Regions from separate parts of the Actinomadura sp. ATCC 39365 genome, predicted to be linked through region 1. Evidence: riboswitches for the same ligand, from Rfam matches in the RefSeq annotation. Region 1 holds a riboswitch; each other region holds the start of a gene.
What was found. A riboswitch is a leader RNA that binds a small molecule or an ion and turns the genes downstream of it on or off. The one in region 1 is predicted to bind cyclic di-AMP.

Region 2: another riboswitch for cyclic di-AMP. It lies ahead of ACNF49_RS16675 (coiled-coil domain-containing protein); the one in region 1 lies ahead of ACNF49_RS45715 (CHAP domain-containing protein).
Region 3: another riboswitch for cyclic di-AMP. It lies ahead of ACNF49_RS42955 (C40 family peptidase); the one in region 1 lies ahead of ACNF49_RS45715 (CHAP domain-containing protein).

What each region holds. Positions count from the first base shown of each region.
Region 1 covers NZ_CP184335.1:9,552,343-9,556,546, reverse strand. The annotation lists gene ACNF49_RS45725 (glycosyl hydrolase family 18 protein) at 1-1,642, opposite strand, end outside; gene ACNF49_RS45720 (luciferase domain-containing protein) at 1,885-2,232, shown strand; cyclic di-AMP (ydaO/yuaA leader) riboswitch at 2,494-2,632, shown strand; gene ACNF49_RS45715 (CHAP domain-containing protein) at 2,646-3,359, shown strand; gene ACNF49_RS45710 (TetR/AcrR family transcriptional regulator) at 3,413-3,961, opposite strand; gene ACNF49_RS45705 (nuclear transport factor 2 family protein) at 4,059-4,204, shown strand, end outside.
Region 2 covers NZ_CP184335.1:3,342,283-3,346,486, reverse strand. The annotation lists gene ACNF49_RS16685 (DeoR/GlpR family DNA-binding transcription regulator) at 1-642, shown strand, start outside; gene galT (galactose-1-phosphate uridylyltransferase) at 639-1,709, shown strand; cyclic di-AMP (ydaO/yuaA leader) riboswitch at 1,778-1,916, shown strand; gene ACNF49_RS16675 (coiled-coil domain-containing protein) at 1,922-2,887, shown strand; gene sigJ (RNA polymerase sigma factor SigJ) at 2,902-3,810, opposite strand; gene ACNF49_RS16665 (amidohydrolase family protein) at 3,961-4,204, shown strand, end outside.
Region 3 covers NZ_CP184335.1:8,893,451-8,897,654, forward strand. The annotation lists gene ACNF49_RS42945 (M48 family metallopeptidase) at 1-385, opposite strand, end outside; gene ACNF49_RS42950 (gluzincin family metallopeptidase) at 397-1,179, opposite strand; gene ACNF49_RS42955 (C40 family peptidase) at 1,384-1,866, opposite strand; cyclic di-AMP (ydaO/yuaA leader) riboswitch at 1,997-2,160, opposite strand; gene ACNF49_RS42960 (C40 family peptidase) at 2,523-3,449, opposite strand; gene ACNF49_RS42965 (NYN domain-containing protein) at 3,582-4,204, opposite strand, start outside.

The DNA of each region.
Region 1 (4,204 bases):
AGCCGATGCCGAGCAGCAGCTTGGCGGCCGGGACGCCCTTGCTCTTGAGCTTCTGGATGGCGTTGTCGGTGTAGAAGCCGGGGACCGGGATCTTGTCCCAGGTGGTGAGCGGCGAGTGCGGGGCGGTCGGGCCCTGCGCGTCCCAGCCGCCGAAGAAGTCGTACGTCATGACGTTGTACCAGTCGACGTACTGGGCGGCGCCGCCGTAGTCGGCCGCGTCGATCTTGCCGCCGTCGTTGCCGTCGGCGGTGATGGCCGCGGTGACGAGGTTGTTCGCGCCGAAGCGCGAGCGCAGCGCCGACATCACGTTCTTGAACGCCGCCGCGCCGCTGGTGTCACAGGTCAGGCCGCAGGCGTTCGGGTACTCCCAGTCGATGTCGATGCCGTCGAAGACGTCGGCCCAGCGGGGGTCCTCCACCAGCTTGTAGCAGGAGTCGGCGAAGGCCGTCGGGTTCTGCGCCGCCTGGCCGAAGCCGCCGGACCAGGTCCAGCCGCCGAAGGAGAAGAGCACCTTCAGGTTGGGGTACTTCTTCTTCAACTTGCGCAGCTGGTTGAAGTTGCCGCGCAGCGCGCCGTTGTCCCAGGTGTCGGCGACGCCGTCGACGCTCTCGCCCGCCTGGTAGAAGCGGTCGTAGTCGGCGTAGCTGTCGCCGATCGTGCACTGCCCGTTCTGCACGTTGCCGAACGCGTAGTTGATGTGGGTCAGCTTGGCCGCCGAGCCGCTGGTGTCGATGTTCTTGACGTGGTAGCCGCGCTGGTAGATGCCCCACTGGACGAAGTAGCCCAGCACCTTGTTGCCGCCGCCACCGCCGCCGCCCGTGGTGGTCGCGGTGATCTGGTTGCTGTCGGCCGAGCGGTTGCCCGCCGCGTCACGCGCGCGCACGGTGTAGTTGTACGACGTGTTGGCGCTGAGGCCGGTGTCGGTGTGCGAGGTGCCCGTGACGGTGGTGACCAGGGTGCCGCCGCGGTAGATCTCGTAGCCGGTGACCGCCACGTTGTCGGTGGAGGCGTTCCAGGCCAGCGAGACGCTGCTGTTGCTGACGCCGGTCGAGCGCAGGTTGCCGGGGACCGACGGCGGGGTCTTGTCGTCGCCGCCACCGCCGCCGGTGGTCGTCGCGGAGATCTGGTTGCTGTTGGCCGAGCGGTTGCCCGCCGCGTCACGCGCGCGCACGGTGTAGCTGTAGGCCGTGTTCGCGGTGAGGCCGGTGTCGTTGTACGTGGTGCCCGTGACGGTGGTGACCAAAGTGCCGCCGCGGTAGACCTCGTAGCCGGTCACGGCCACGTTGTCGGTGGAGGCGTTCCAGGCCAGGGCCACGCTCGTGTCCGTGACGCCGGTCGAGCGCAGGTTGCCCGGCACCGACGGCGCGGTCGTGTCGCTGCCGCCGCCACCGGAGACCTTCCACAGCGCCGCCACGTTCGGCGGCTCCCAGCCGGGCTGGGAGGTGTGCGCCTGGAGGCAGACGTAGTCGACGCCGTTGTAGGTGACGACCGTGCCCGCCGTGTAGGCGGTCCACGGGGCCCAGGCCGCCGCGTACGCCACCGTGCTGGCGGAGGCGAGCGCTGGGGCGGCCACGGCCGCGGTGAGGGGCAGGGCCAATGCCGCCATTCCCGCCAGGACCTTGCTCAGAATGGTGTGTTTCATGTCGCTCCGACATCCGTTGGGGGGTGTGTGGGGAGTGGGATGGGAGACTTCTGGGGAAACTATTAGGAAAGTTTCCTTTAAGTTGTGAATCGACGGTAGCCTCTGCCTGGGGGAGCGTCAATACTCATCGGTCAGGTGTCCGTAATCGTGCCGGTCAGACCCTGGACGCGCCCGTTCACGACGGGATAACGGTTCAGGAACGGGGGCTGACGGCGGGGTGAGCCGTGGCTCAGCATTGGAGCGTGGCAGGAATCTCCGCCTGGCGGCGGACGCCCACGCGACGCGGGCCCTACGTGGTCCGCGCGGTCGCGGAGTTACGGTCCTGGCCGTCGCTGAACGTCAGCGGCACCGGTCAGCAGGTCACCTTCGCCGTACACGGAACCGAGATCCTGCGCCTGGCCGGCCGGGACGAGATCCACGTACGGCTCACCGCCCCCGCCATCGGCCGCCTGGAGCCGTACCTGCGGGCGTGCGACCAGGTCCATGCCTGCCGCGACCGCGCCTGGGTCGCCGTGCAGGTCGACGCGGAGCCCGATCTGGAATTGTTGCTGGCCCTCACGAGCGTGGCGATAAAGGCGCACGTGGCGTGAACCGATTCGGTGCGTAGCGTTTCTCCCACGCACCGTCGAATTCAATGCCGCCATTTGCCTGGGAATTACTCGCCGGGTAGCTTGCTTGTACACAGCCGAACGGGGAGTCGTCCCAGGTAGGGATGGCATTGCCTGGGAATTACCCAAGCTCGACCCGTGTTGTACAGAGTCGATGCGGACATCTCCGCATCCGGGCGTCGCACATATACCTTCAGGCCCTTTCCCGGGCCCGGGAAGACGATGCGTCAGCCCTTTCGCCTGACCAAGAGACCGCTGAATCCGCCTGTGCGCGGAACCGGGGACCCATGTGTCCAATGGGGTGAATCGGCACCGTGGTGCCGTAGGGCAGCTTCCCGCCCGAACCCGTCAGCTAACCCGGCAAGCGGCACGGAAGCGCAAGGAGTAACACCCTCATGGCCAAGCACCGTCTTCACCGTGCCTACAAGCTCGACCTCGCCAAGATCGCCCTCGGCGCGACCGCCGTCGCCGGCGTGCTCGGCACGCACGCGGCAGTGAACGCCGACACCACCACCGCCCACACCGCCACCCAGACCGCCAAGGTCGCCGGCGTGGCCGCCCAGCCGCACGTCGCGCAGAACCGCGCCGCCGACGAGAGCGCCAAGGGCAAGGTCAACGTCACCGCCGCCCAGGTGCTGGCGACGGCCCGCGCCCAGGTCGGCACCTCCGAGGACGCCAACGGCGGCGGTACCAAGTTCCAGAAGTGGTACGCCGACTCCCAGCGCGCCGCCGAGACCGCCGCGCGTGACGGCGGCAACCGCGCCATGTACCTGAACGCCCCCTGGTGCTCGATGTTCGTCTCCTGGGTCGGCGAGCAGACCGGCGCCCGCCCGCAGGTCGGCTGGGACGCCTACACCGTGAGCCACGCCAAGTGGTTCGCCGCCAACGACCGCTGGGGCACCGAGGCCAAGCCGGGCGCCGTCGTCTTCTTCTCCTGGAGCGGCAGCAAGAGCCTGAACGACATCCAGCACGTCGGCTTCGTCGTCAAGGACAACGGTGACGGCACGATCTCCACGATCGAGGGCAACACCGGCAACGGCAAGGTCGAGCAGCGCGTCCGCCCGACCTCCCAGGTCGTCGGCTACGGCTACCCGTCGTACGCCGCCTGATCCTGCGACGCGAAAAGAGCGCACTCCCCGCGGGGGGTGCGCTCTTTTCGCGTTCAGGGCCGCCGGTGCCGGTGGACCAGGGTCGCCGCGGCCTGCCCGGCCGAGCGGGCCGCGCCCGGCTGCTGCGAGATCATCGCGGTCACCGTGGCGCCGTCGATCAGGGTGAGCAACTGCTCGGCGAGCAGGGCGGGGTCGCCGGCTCCGGCCTCCTCGGCGAGCGAGCGCAGGTAGGCGCGCAGGCGCTCCTTGTGCTCGCGCACCGCGGTACGGACGTCCGCCGAACCGGCGCCCAGCTCGGCGAAGGCGTTGGCGAACCCGCAGCCGCGGAAGTCGTCCTCGGTGAACCAGCGTTCCAGCCACGTGAAGACCGCCGGGATGCGGTCGCCGGCGTCGGCCACGTACGCGGTGAGTGAGGTCATCCAGCGTTCGTCGCGTCGCCGCAGGTAGGCCACGACCAGCGCCTCCTTCGACGGGAAGCACTGGTAGAGGCGTTTCAGCGAGACGCCGGAGGCGGCCCGGATCTCGTCCATGCCGACCGCCTGCACCCCGCGGCGGTAGAAGAGGTCGCCCGCGGCGTCCAGCAACCGCTGCTCGTGATCCATGACACCCCTCCAGGTGCTTGCCGCGGAGAACGATCGTTCTCTACGCTATCGCACAACCCGGGAGAACGACCGTTCTCTCGATCGGAGAGGACATCTCATGACACGCCCGCCCGTTCCGCCGTTCACCGAGGAGACCGCCCGGATCAAGGTCCAGGCCGCCGAGGACGCCTGGAACACCCGCGACCCCGAGCGCGTCGCGCTCGCCTACACCGAGGACTCCGTGTGGCGCAACCGCGGCGAGTT
Region 2 (4,204 bases), 6.2 Mb from region 1:
GGGCTGCTGGAGAAGGTCCACGGCGGCGCGACGGCCCTCGGCCCTGGCTCGACCGAGGAGCCGGGCTTCACCGCCAAGTCCGCCCGCCAGCAGCAGGAGAAGGAAGCCATCGCGCGGCACGCGGCCACCCTCGTACGGCCGGGCACCGCCGTGGCGCTCTCCGCCGGCACCACCACGTGGGCGCTGGCCCACCACCTGGTCACGGTGCCCGAGCTGACCGTGATCACCAACTCGATCCCCGTCGCCGAGGTCTTCCACCGCAACCCGCGCGCCGACCGCACGGTCGTGCTGACCGGCGGCGTGCGCACGCCCTCCGACGCGCTCGTCGGCCCCGTGGCGGTGGCGGCGATCCGCCGCCTGCACGTGGACACGCTCTTCCTCGGGGTGCACGGCATGAGCCTGCGCGCCGGGTTCACCACGCCCAACCTGCTGGAGTCCGAGACCGACAGGGAGCTGGTGGCCGCGGCGCACCGGCTGGTGGTCCCCGCCGACCACACCAAATGGAACACGGTCGGCATCAGCACGATCGCCGAGCTGACCGAGGCCGACGTGGTCATCAGCGACGCGGGGCTGCCCGAGGAAGCACGCACCGAGCTGGCCGAACGGGCCGGAGAACTGATCATCGCGGAGGGCACGCCTTGAAGCGCACCATCACCCACCTGGCAGACGGCCGAGAGCTGATCTACTTCGACCGGCGCGACGACGCCGACCGGAGCGCGATCGACCGGCGGCCGCTCGACCCGCGGCCGGTGGCCTCCGAGCTGCGCTACGACCCGCTGACCGAGGAGTGGATCGCGATCGCCGGCCACCGGCAGACGCGGACGTTCCTGCCGCCGGCCGACGAGTGCCCGTTGTGCCCGTCGTCCGACACTCGGGCGTCGGAGATCCCGGCCCACGACTATGACGTGGTGGTGTTCGAGAACCGCTTCCCCTCTTTCTCCGGAAATTTTGGGACTTATGGGGATGTCGGCGGCCTGAGTGAGGTGCGGCCGGGTGTCGGGCGGTGTGAGGTGGTCTGTTTCACCTCCGACCACTCCTCCTCCTTCTCCAGGCTCTCCAACGCCCAGGTCAGGCTGGTCATGGAGGCGTGGGCCGACCGGACGGCCGAGCTGTCCGGCATCGAGGGCGTCGAGCAGGTGTTCTGCTTCGAGAACAGGGGTGAGGAGATCGGCATCACGCTCCCCCACCCGCACGGGCAGATCTACGCCTACCCCTACGTGACCCCGCGCACCAAGCTCCAGCTCGGGGCCGCCTCGCGGCACACGGGCGGCAACCTGTTCGCCGACGTGCTGGCCGCCGAGCGGGCCGCCGGCACCCGGGTGGTGGCCGCCAACGAGCTCTGGACGGCGTTCGTGCCGGCCGCCGCGCGCTGGCCGTTCGAGGTGCACGTGTATCCGCACCGGCAGGTGCCCGACCTGGCGGCGCTGTCGGAGGAGGAGCGGGCCGCGTTCGCATCGCTGTACACCTCGGTGCTGCGGGCGCTCGACGCGCTGTTCGGGGTGGCGATGCCGTACATCTCGGCCTGGCACCAGGCGCCGGTGCGGTACGGCCGCGAGCTGGCCTACCTGCACCTGGAGCTGTTCAGCATCAGGCGGGCGCCAGGGAAGCTGAAGTACCTGGCGGGCTCGGAGTCGGCCATGGGCGCCTTCGTCAACGACGTGCTGCCGGAGGAGGCGGCACGCATGTTGCGATCACGGATTGATCACTAATTGGTTTCTCATTAAAGTCGCATGACTCGTGATCTACCACTAATATCCCGTTAGACATCGGCCATAACGGCCGTTGTACGCCTAATCCCGGGCGTGTTGCCCGGGAGCCGGGGACCCATCGCATCCGGGGTGAATCCGCGCAAGTGGTAGGGACTGCTCCCGTGCCCGAACCCGTCAGCTAACCCGGCCGGCAGAGGGAGAGGAACAACCACGTGGCGGCTTCGTCCCCCGCGAGTCTTGCCGTCGGTCTCATCACCGCCACCGCCCTGCTCGTCCATCCGGCCGCCGCGTCAGCCGCCGTCTCGGCCGCGCCCAAGCCGTCGGAGGCGCAGCTGCGGGCCCAGCTCAAGCAGCTCAACCGCAAGGTCGACAAGCTGATCGAGACGTACAACCTCAAGCGCGTCGAGCTGGCCAAGGCCCAGCAGGCCGCCACCGCGGCCCAGCAGCGGCTCACCGCCGCCGAGCAGGCGGTGGCCACGGCCGAGCAGCGGGTCGCCGAGATCGCCCGGCTGCGCTACCAGAACGGCGACACCTCCCTGCCGGCGTTCATGATGACCCCGGACGGCGGCGGCGCGGCCGTGCTCGAACAGCTCACCGCCGAGCAGCAGGCGGTCGTCGACAGCGTGGCCAAGGCCCGCGACGACCAGAAGAAGGCCGCCACGGCCGCCGCCGCGCTCGCGACGGAGCTCAAGGCGGGCACGGCGGAGGTGGCCGAGCAGCGCGACGACGCCCAGGACGTCATCGACGACATCAAGAAGAAACTCCAGGACCTTGTCCCGTTCGGGCCGGGCAAGAAGTCCGACGGGAGCTGGGCGCCCGAGCTGCCGTCCGGCTCGGACAACATCACGCCGCGCACCCAGCTGATGCGGGCGCAGGTGCGGAAGAACTTCTCGCTGCCGTACGAGGTGGGCTGCTTCCGGTCCGGCTCCAGCGGCGAGCACCCGCTCGGCCGGGCCTGCGACTTCATGATGAGCACGGGCGGCACCATGCCGAGCGCCGTCAACAACGCCCTCGGCGACCGCCTGGCCGACTGGGCGCTGAAGAACAAGGCCAAGCTGGGCGTCAAGTACGTGATCTGGAAGCAGCGCATCAACCAGGGCTCGGGCTGGCGCTCGATGTCCGACCGCGGCAGCATCACCGAGAACCACTACGACCACGTGCACATCTCGATGAACTAGCCGCGTCCGGCGGCTCAGCGGACGCCGGTGAGCTTGTCGGGGTTGGTGACCGAGTAGACGGCGGCGATCCGGTCGCCCTCGGGCGTGAGGTCGACGACGACCACGGCCAGCGGGCCGTCACCGGAGAAGACGAGCGCGCACGGGTCGCCGGCCACCCACCGGTAGCGGAGGTCCACCGCGCCCGGGGTCAGCGTCGCGGCGACGGACATGAACAGCGCGGCCACCCGGTCCCGGCCGTGGACCGGGTGCAGGCTGGTGGCGGGTCCCTTGCCGCCGCCGTCGGTCCACAAGGTCACGTCCGGCGCCAGCACCTCCAGCAGCGCGCGCAGGTCACCGCCGAGGGCGGCCGCGGCGAACCGTTCGGTCACCTCGGCGTGGACGTCGGGTTCGGTCCGGTGACGAGGACGGCGAGCATGGACGTGGCGGCGCGCACGGGCCGCGAGCTGCCGGACCGCCGCCGGCGTACGCCCGAGGATGTCGGCCGTCTCCGGATGGCTGAAGCCGAACACCTCGTGCAGCACGAAGACCGCTCGTTCCAGCGGTGACAGGGTCTCCAGCACGACCAGCACCGCCATCGACAACGACTCCCCGCTCCCGGCGGCGCCTCCGGCGTTGTCCGAGGCCGTGACCAGCGGTTCCGGCAGCCAGGCGCCGACGTAGGTCTCCTGGCGGCGGCTCAGGTCCACCCGCCGGGCCAGCGCCTGGTTCACCGCGATCCGCACCAGATAGGCCCGGACGTTCTCCACGGTTCCGGCGTCCGGCCTGCGGTGCCTGGCCGACCAGGCCAGCCACACCTCCTGCAGCACGTCCTCGGTGTCGGCGACGCTGCCGAGCATGTTGTAGACCACGGAGAACAGCAGTTCGCGGTAGCCGAGGAACTGCTCGGTGGCGGCGTCGGCCGGGTGCCGCGGGGTCGGTGTCATGGCGTGCCTCCTCATCTGTCGCAACCGAAGAGTCCCGTCGCGCGGCGATTGTGACATGACCGCATCAAGCGTGATCTATGCCACTCATGTCACAGTTCCCGGACGGTTGCCCCTCTGTGGTGGCGTCACGACTCACAAGGGAGAGCTTCGATGCGTACATTGATCCGCGACGTCAGGGTGTTCGACGGCGAGCACACCATCGCGACCGCCGACGTGCTGATCGAGGACGGTCTCATCGCCGCTGTCGGCACCGGCGCGGACCACCCGGCCGATGCCGAGGTGGACGGCACGGGCCGGACGCTGCTGCCCGGCCTGATCGACGCGCACACCCACGTGTTCGACGGCAGCCTGGCCCAGGCCCTGCGGTACGGGGTCACCACCGAGCTCGACATGT
Region 3 (4,204 bases), 660 kb from region 1:
CGTCGGGGTTCTCGGGGCCCTTCCCGGAGCCGTCCGAGCCCTCGGCGGCGGGGGCGCCGGCGCGGGTCGCGTGGGGGCGGTCGTCGGGGGTGGGGGGCTGGGGGTGACGGGGGTCCTCGGTGTCGGGGTCGGCGTCCGCGTCGGGGCGGGCGTCCGGGTCGTCCGGGTCGTCCGGGTCGTCGGGGTGTCCCGGGGATTCCGGGGGCTCGTTCGTGCCGGACGGCTCCGGCGGTCCACCGTCGCCGGGCCGGTCACCGCCGTCGTCCCTGACGGCCACACCGCCGCCGTGCGCCGCCGCGACCGCCGTGCCGGGCTCGTCGGCCCCTCCGGCGACCGCTCCGGCGGGCTCGTCCCCTTCCCGGGGCGGGTCGTTCCGCTCGCTCATCTGCCTCCCCTTCACGCGAGCTGCTCTCGTACGTACTCGCGCCACCGTGCCGCCAGCGTCTCGGCGGTGAGCCCCACGGAGGCGAGCGCCTGATCGACGCCGGCCACGCGGGCATCACGGTAGAGCCGTACCAGGGTCCCGTCACCGAACCGGTCTGCGAGGAAGCGACACGCCATCCAGGCCTCCTGGTACGCCCGCGCGAGCCGTCCTGGATCGGCGGCCGTGGGGGCGAAAGCCGCAGGTCCGGGCAACTCGCTCGGCAGCCGGCCGGCCCGTACGTCGGCGGCGAGTTCGGCGGCGGCCGTCCCGACGGGGAGCCCGGCGTCGCGGTAGGCCACGTAGTCGGCGAACCCCTCGTAGAGCCAGACGGGCAGCCGGTCGGTGCCCGCGGCGACGTGGGTGAGCTCATGGGTGAGGACGACGTCGCGTCCCGTGGGGGTGAGCCGCGCGAAGGAGCCCGGCACGATGATCACCCTGGCGCCGTCGGCCACCGCGGCCAACCCGTCCAGCGGGCCCGTGCCCGCCAGCCCGGCCGCCTCGGCGTCGGAGTCCGGCACGACGACCAGCGCGCGTACCGGCCGGCCGAGCACCGCGGACACCCGCCGTCCGGCGAGGTCCGCCCGGCGGGCGAGGTCGGCGAGCACGCCGGGGTCGGCGCGGTGCCCCACGACCACGGACCGCGCGCCGCGGGCCACCTGACCGCCGTCGCCCCACAACCCGCGCGCCCCGGCGGGCAGGACGGCGGCGGGCGGCGCGTCGGCGACCACGAGAACCGCCGTCGACAGCAGCAGCACCGAAAGGAGCAGACGCGGACCACGGAGGGACGGACGCACCTGCGAGGACACGGCCCGATGCTAGTCGGCCCAGGACGCTCCCGGCCCTTTCACGAGGCCGGCCCCTTCGCCAGACCGGTCCCTTCAGGAGGCCGGTCCCTTCACGAGGCCGGGCATGCGACAGGCCCCGGCCCGGACCGGGGATGGTCCGGGCGGGGCCCGTTGTCACGCGCCGGGACGCACCGCGCCGACGAACGACGACTTCCGCCATCCGCCCAGTTTGTCGATGCGCACCCGTTCGCCGGTCCGCGGCGAATGGACCATCTTGCCGTGGCCGACATACATGCCGACGTGGCCCAGCCCGTTGAAGAACATCAGGTCGCCCGGCTTGAGATTGCGCCAGGAGACCTTGCGCTCGATGCGGGCGAACTGGCTGTTCGTCACGCGCGGGAGTCGCACTCCGGCCTTCTTCCAGGCGTACTGGACGAGTCCGGAGCAGTCGAACGCACCAGGGCCCGTGGCCCCGTACCGGTACGGGTCGCCGACCTGATGCTTGGCGACGGCGACGGCCCTGCGGGCCTTCGACGCCTGCCGCGCGGCCTTCGCCGACTTGGCGGACCTGGCGGTCTTCGCCGACTTGGCCGACTTCGCAGTGGCCGCCTTGGCGGTGCTGGACACCGCGGTGAGCCTGGCGGCCGATTCGCTCACCGTCTGCGCCTCGGCCGGCACGGCATGGAGAGCCGCACCTCCGGCCGTCACGGTCATCGTGAGTGCGACGCCCCTCAGGGCAAGACGGGACAGACGGGGGTTATGCAGGGAGGTAGACAGGATTTCTCCTTGTGTCTTCCACGAACGCCTACCGGGTTAGCTGACGGATTCGGGCCTGGAAGTCGCCCTACGGCGCGATGACGCGCCGATTCACCCCTGATCCCGGGGGATTACGGGATCTTTGGGTCCCCGGCTCCGTGCCTCCTGGCTGCACGGACTCGGCAGGTCGCCGCCCGATGGTTGTCTCTGCATAGGGATATCGGCGGCGACCGATGGATTTTCATCTGGTCCGCATCGGGGGTTCCGATGTCGATCCGCGGTGCGCATGGCTTGCTGACCGCGACGCCAGAAACTACGCGGAGGGGTCAAGATTTGGCAAAGGGAGACACCGGCTGTAAAGATCAGATAAAGGTGGGAGTAAAGGGGGAAATCCCTGCTGGAGCAGCGGGTTCCGTTACCACTTTGTGACCCTTCTCACACTTCGCGGCACACCCGATTGTCAGGACTCTTTCGCCCCGTTTGTCCCTTTCACCCCAGGGGCCGCGGACAGCCCGAAGCCGCCCGCGATTCCGGTCGCCGGGCGGTCAGGGGGCGGGTCAGGGGCGGATGGCTCCGACCAGGGGGCGGCGGTAGTCGGCGAGGCGGACGACCTTCACGACGTCGCCCGTCTGCGGCGCGTGGACGATCTTGCCTCCGCCCGCGTAGATGCTGACGTGCCCGAGCCCCTCGCTGAAGATGAGGTCCCCCGGCTGGAGGTCCTTGATGTCCACCTTCCGGCCGGCGCCCCAGGCCCACTGCTGCCACGTCGTACGCGGCAGCGTGACACCGGCCGCGCGCCAGGCGGCCTGGGTCAGCCCTGAGCAGTCGTAGCCGCGCGGGCCCGTGCCCCCGTAGATGTACGGCTTGCCGACCTGGGCGAAGGCGAACTGCAGGACGGCGGCCGCGCTGCCCGAGGCGGGGCCGGTGTACTTGATGCCGGTGCTGTTGGGGTTGCCCGGGTTGTAGGCCCCCAGCTTGTCCAGGAGCTTCTTCTGCTGGCCGACCAGCTTCAGCACCTCGGCCCGCTCCCGCTGGACGGCGTCCCGCTCCTTGTCGGCGTCGGCCAGCGCGGTCTCGGCGTTGTCGCGCTCGGCCTTGAGGCCCTTGTTCTCGCGGTCGAAGGCGGCCAGCTTCTCCAGCCGCTCGCGCGAGAGCTGCCCGGCCATGGCCAGCCCGGCCAGCAGGTTCTCGGGGTTGTCGACCCCGACCATGCCGGGCAGGGAGGTGACGTCCCCGCCCATCTTGTACGAGTCCACCGCCGCCCTGATGATCTCGGCCCGCAGGTCGGCGACCGTCTGCAGCTTGCGCTTGTAGCGGTCGTTCAGCGTGGTGTAGGCGTCCTTGGCCTTCTTGTAGTTCTCGGTCGCCGTGTTGTACCGGTCGACGACCTTGTCGGCCTTGTCGTTGAGCTTCTCGAGCTTGGCCTTGGCCTGTTTGAGAGTGGGCTTGGGATCAGCGAGCGCCGCACCCATCGGGACCGTCATCAGTCCGATCGCGAGACCCGCGGCCACCGTCACCCGGCCAAACCTCACAGCGTCGCCTCCCAGGGATTACACCTGGGGCGAAATAGTACAGAAGTGGCGGGTGGGGTCTCGCCAATAGTGCTAATTCGTAACTTATGCGCGGCCCAGCCGGCGCAGCAGCAGACCGGACGGAACCGGTCTGGCGCCCATGCGGCGGACGGACTCGGCCACCTCGCGGTCGGAGGAGACGACGGCGATGGCCCGGCCGGGCGGCTCGGCCCGGACGAGCTGGCGGATGAGGTCGTCGGCGATCTCCCCCGGCGCGCTGAACAGCACCCGCACCCCGCGCGGCGCCACCACCTGCACCGGCGCGTTGAGCTCGGCGCCGTCGAAGACCACCGTCACCTCGACCCGGGTCTGGGCGACCAGCCCGCCGAGGCCGGTCATCAGCCGGTTGCGCTGGTCGGCGAGGGTGAGCGTGCCGTAGCCGGTCTTCGTGACGTTGTAGCCGTCGATGATCAGATGGACCTGCGGCAGCGCCAGGAGCTGGTCGAGCAGCTGCGGGTCGTCGTCGGCCAGGGCCCGCGCGGGCACGCCGCGCACCCCCGGACGCTCGCCGGTGCTGGCCGCGACAGAGTCGGCGGGCCTGCTGATCGTGGTGGGCAGCGCCAGCTCCCTGCGCAGCCCGGCCGAGGCGTCCTGGAGGGCGTCGAGCAGCACCCTGACGCGGGCGTCCTCGATGCTGCGGCCCTCGCGGGCGGCCCGGCGGGAGGCTT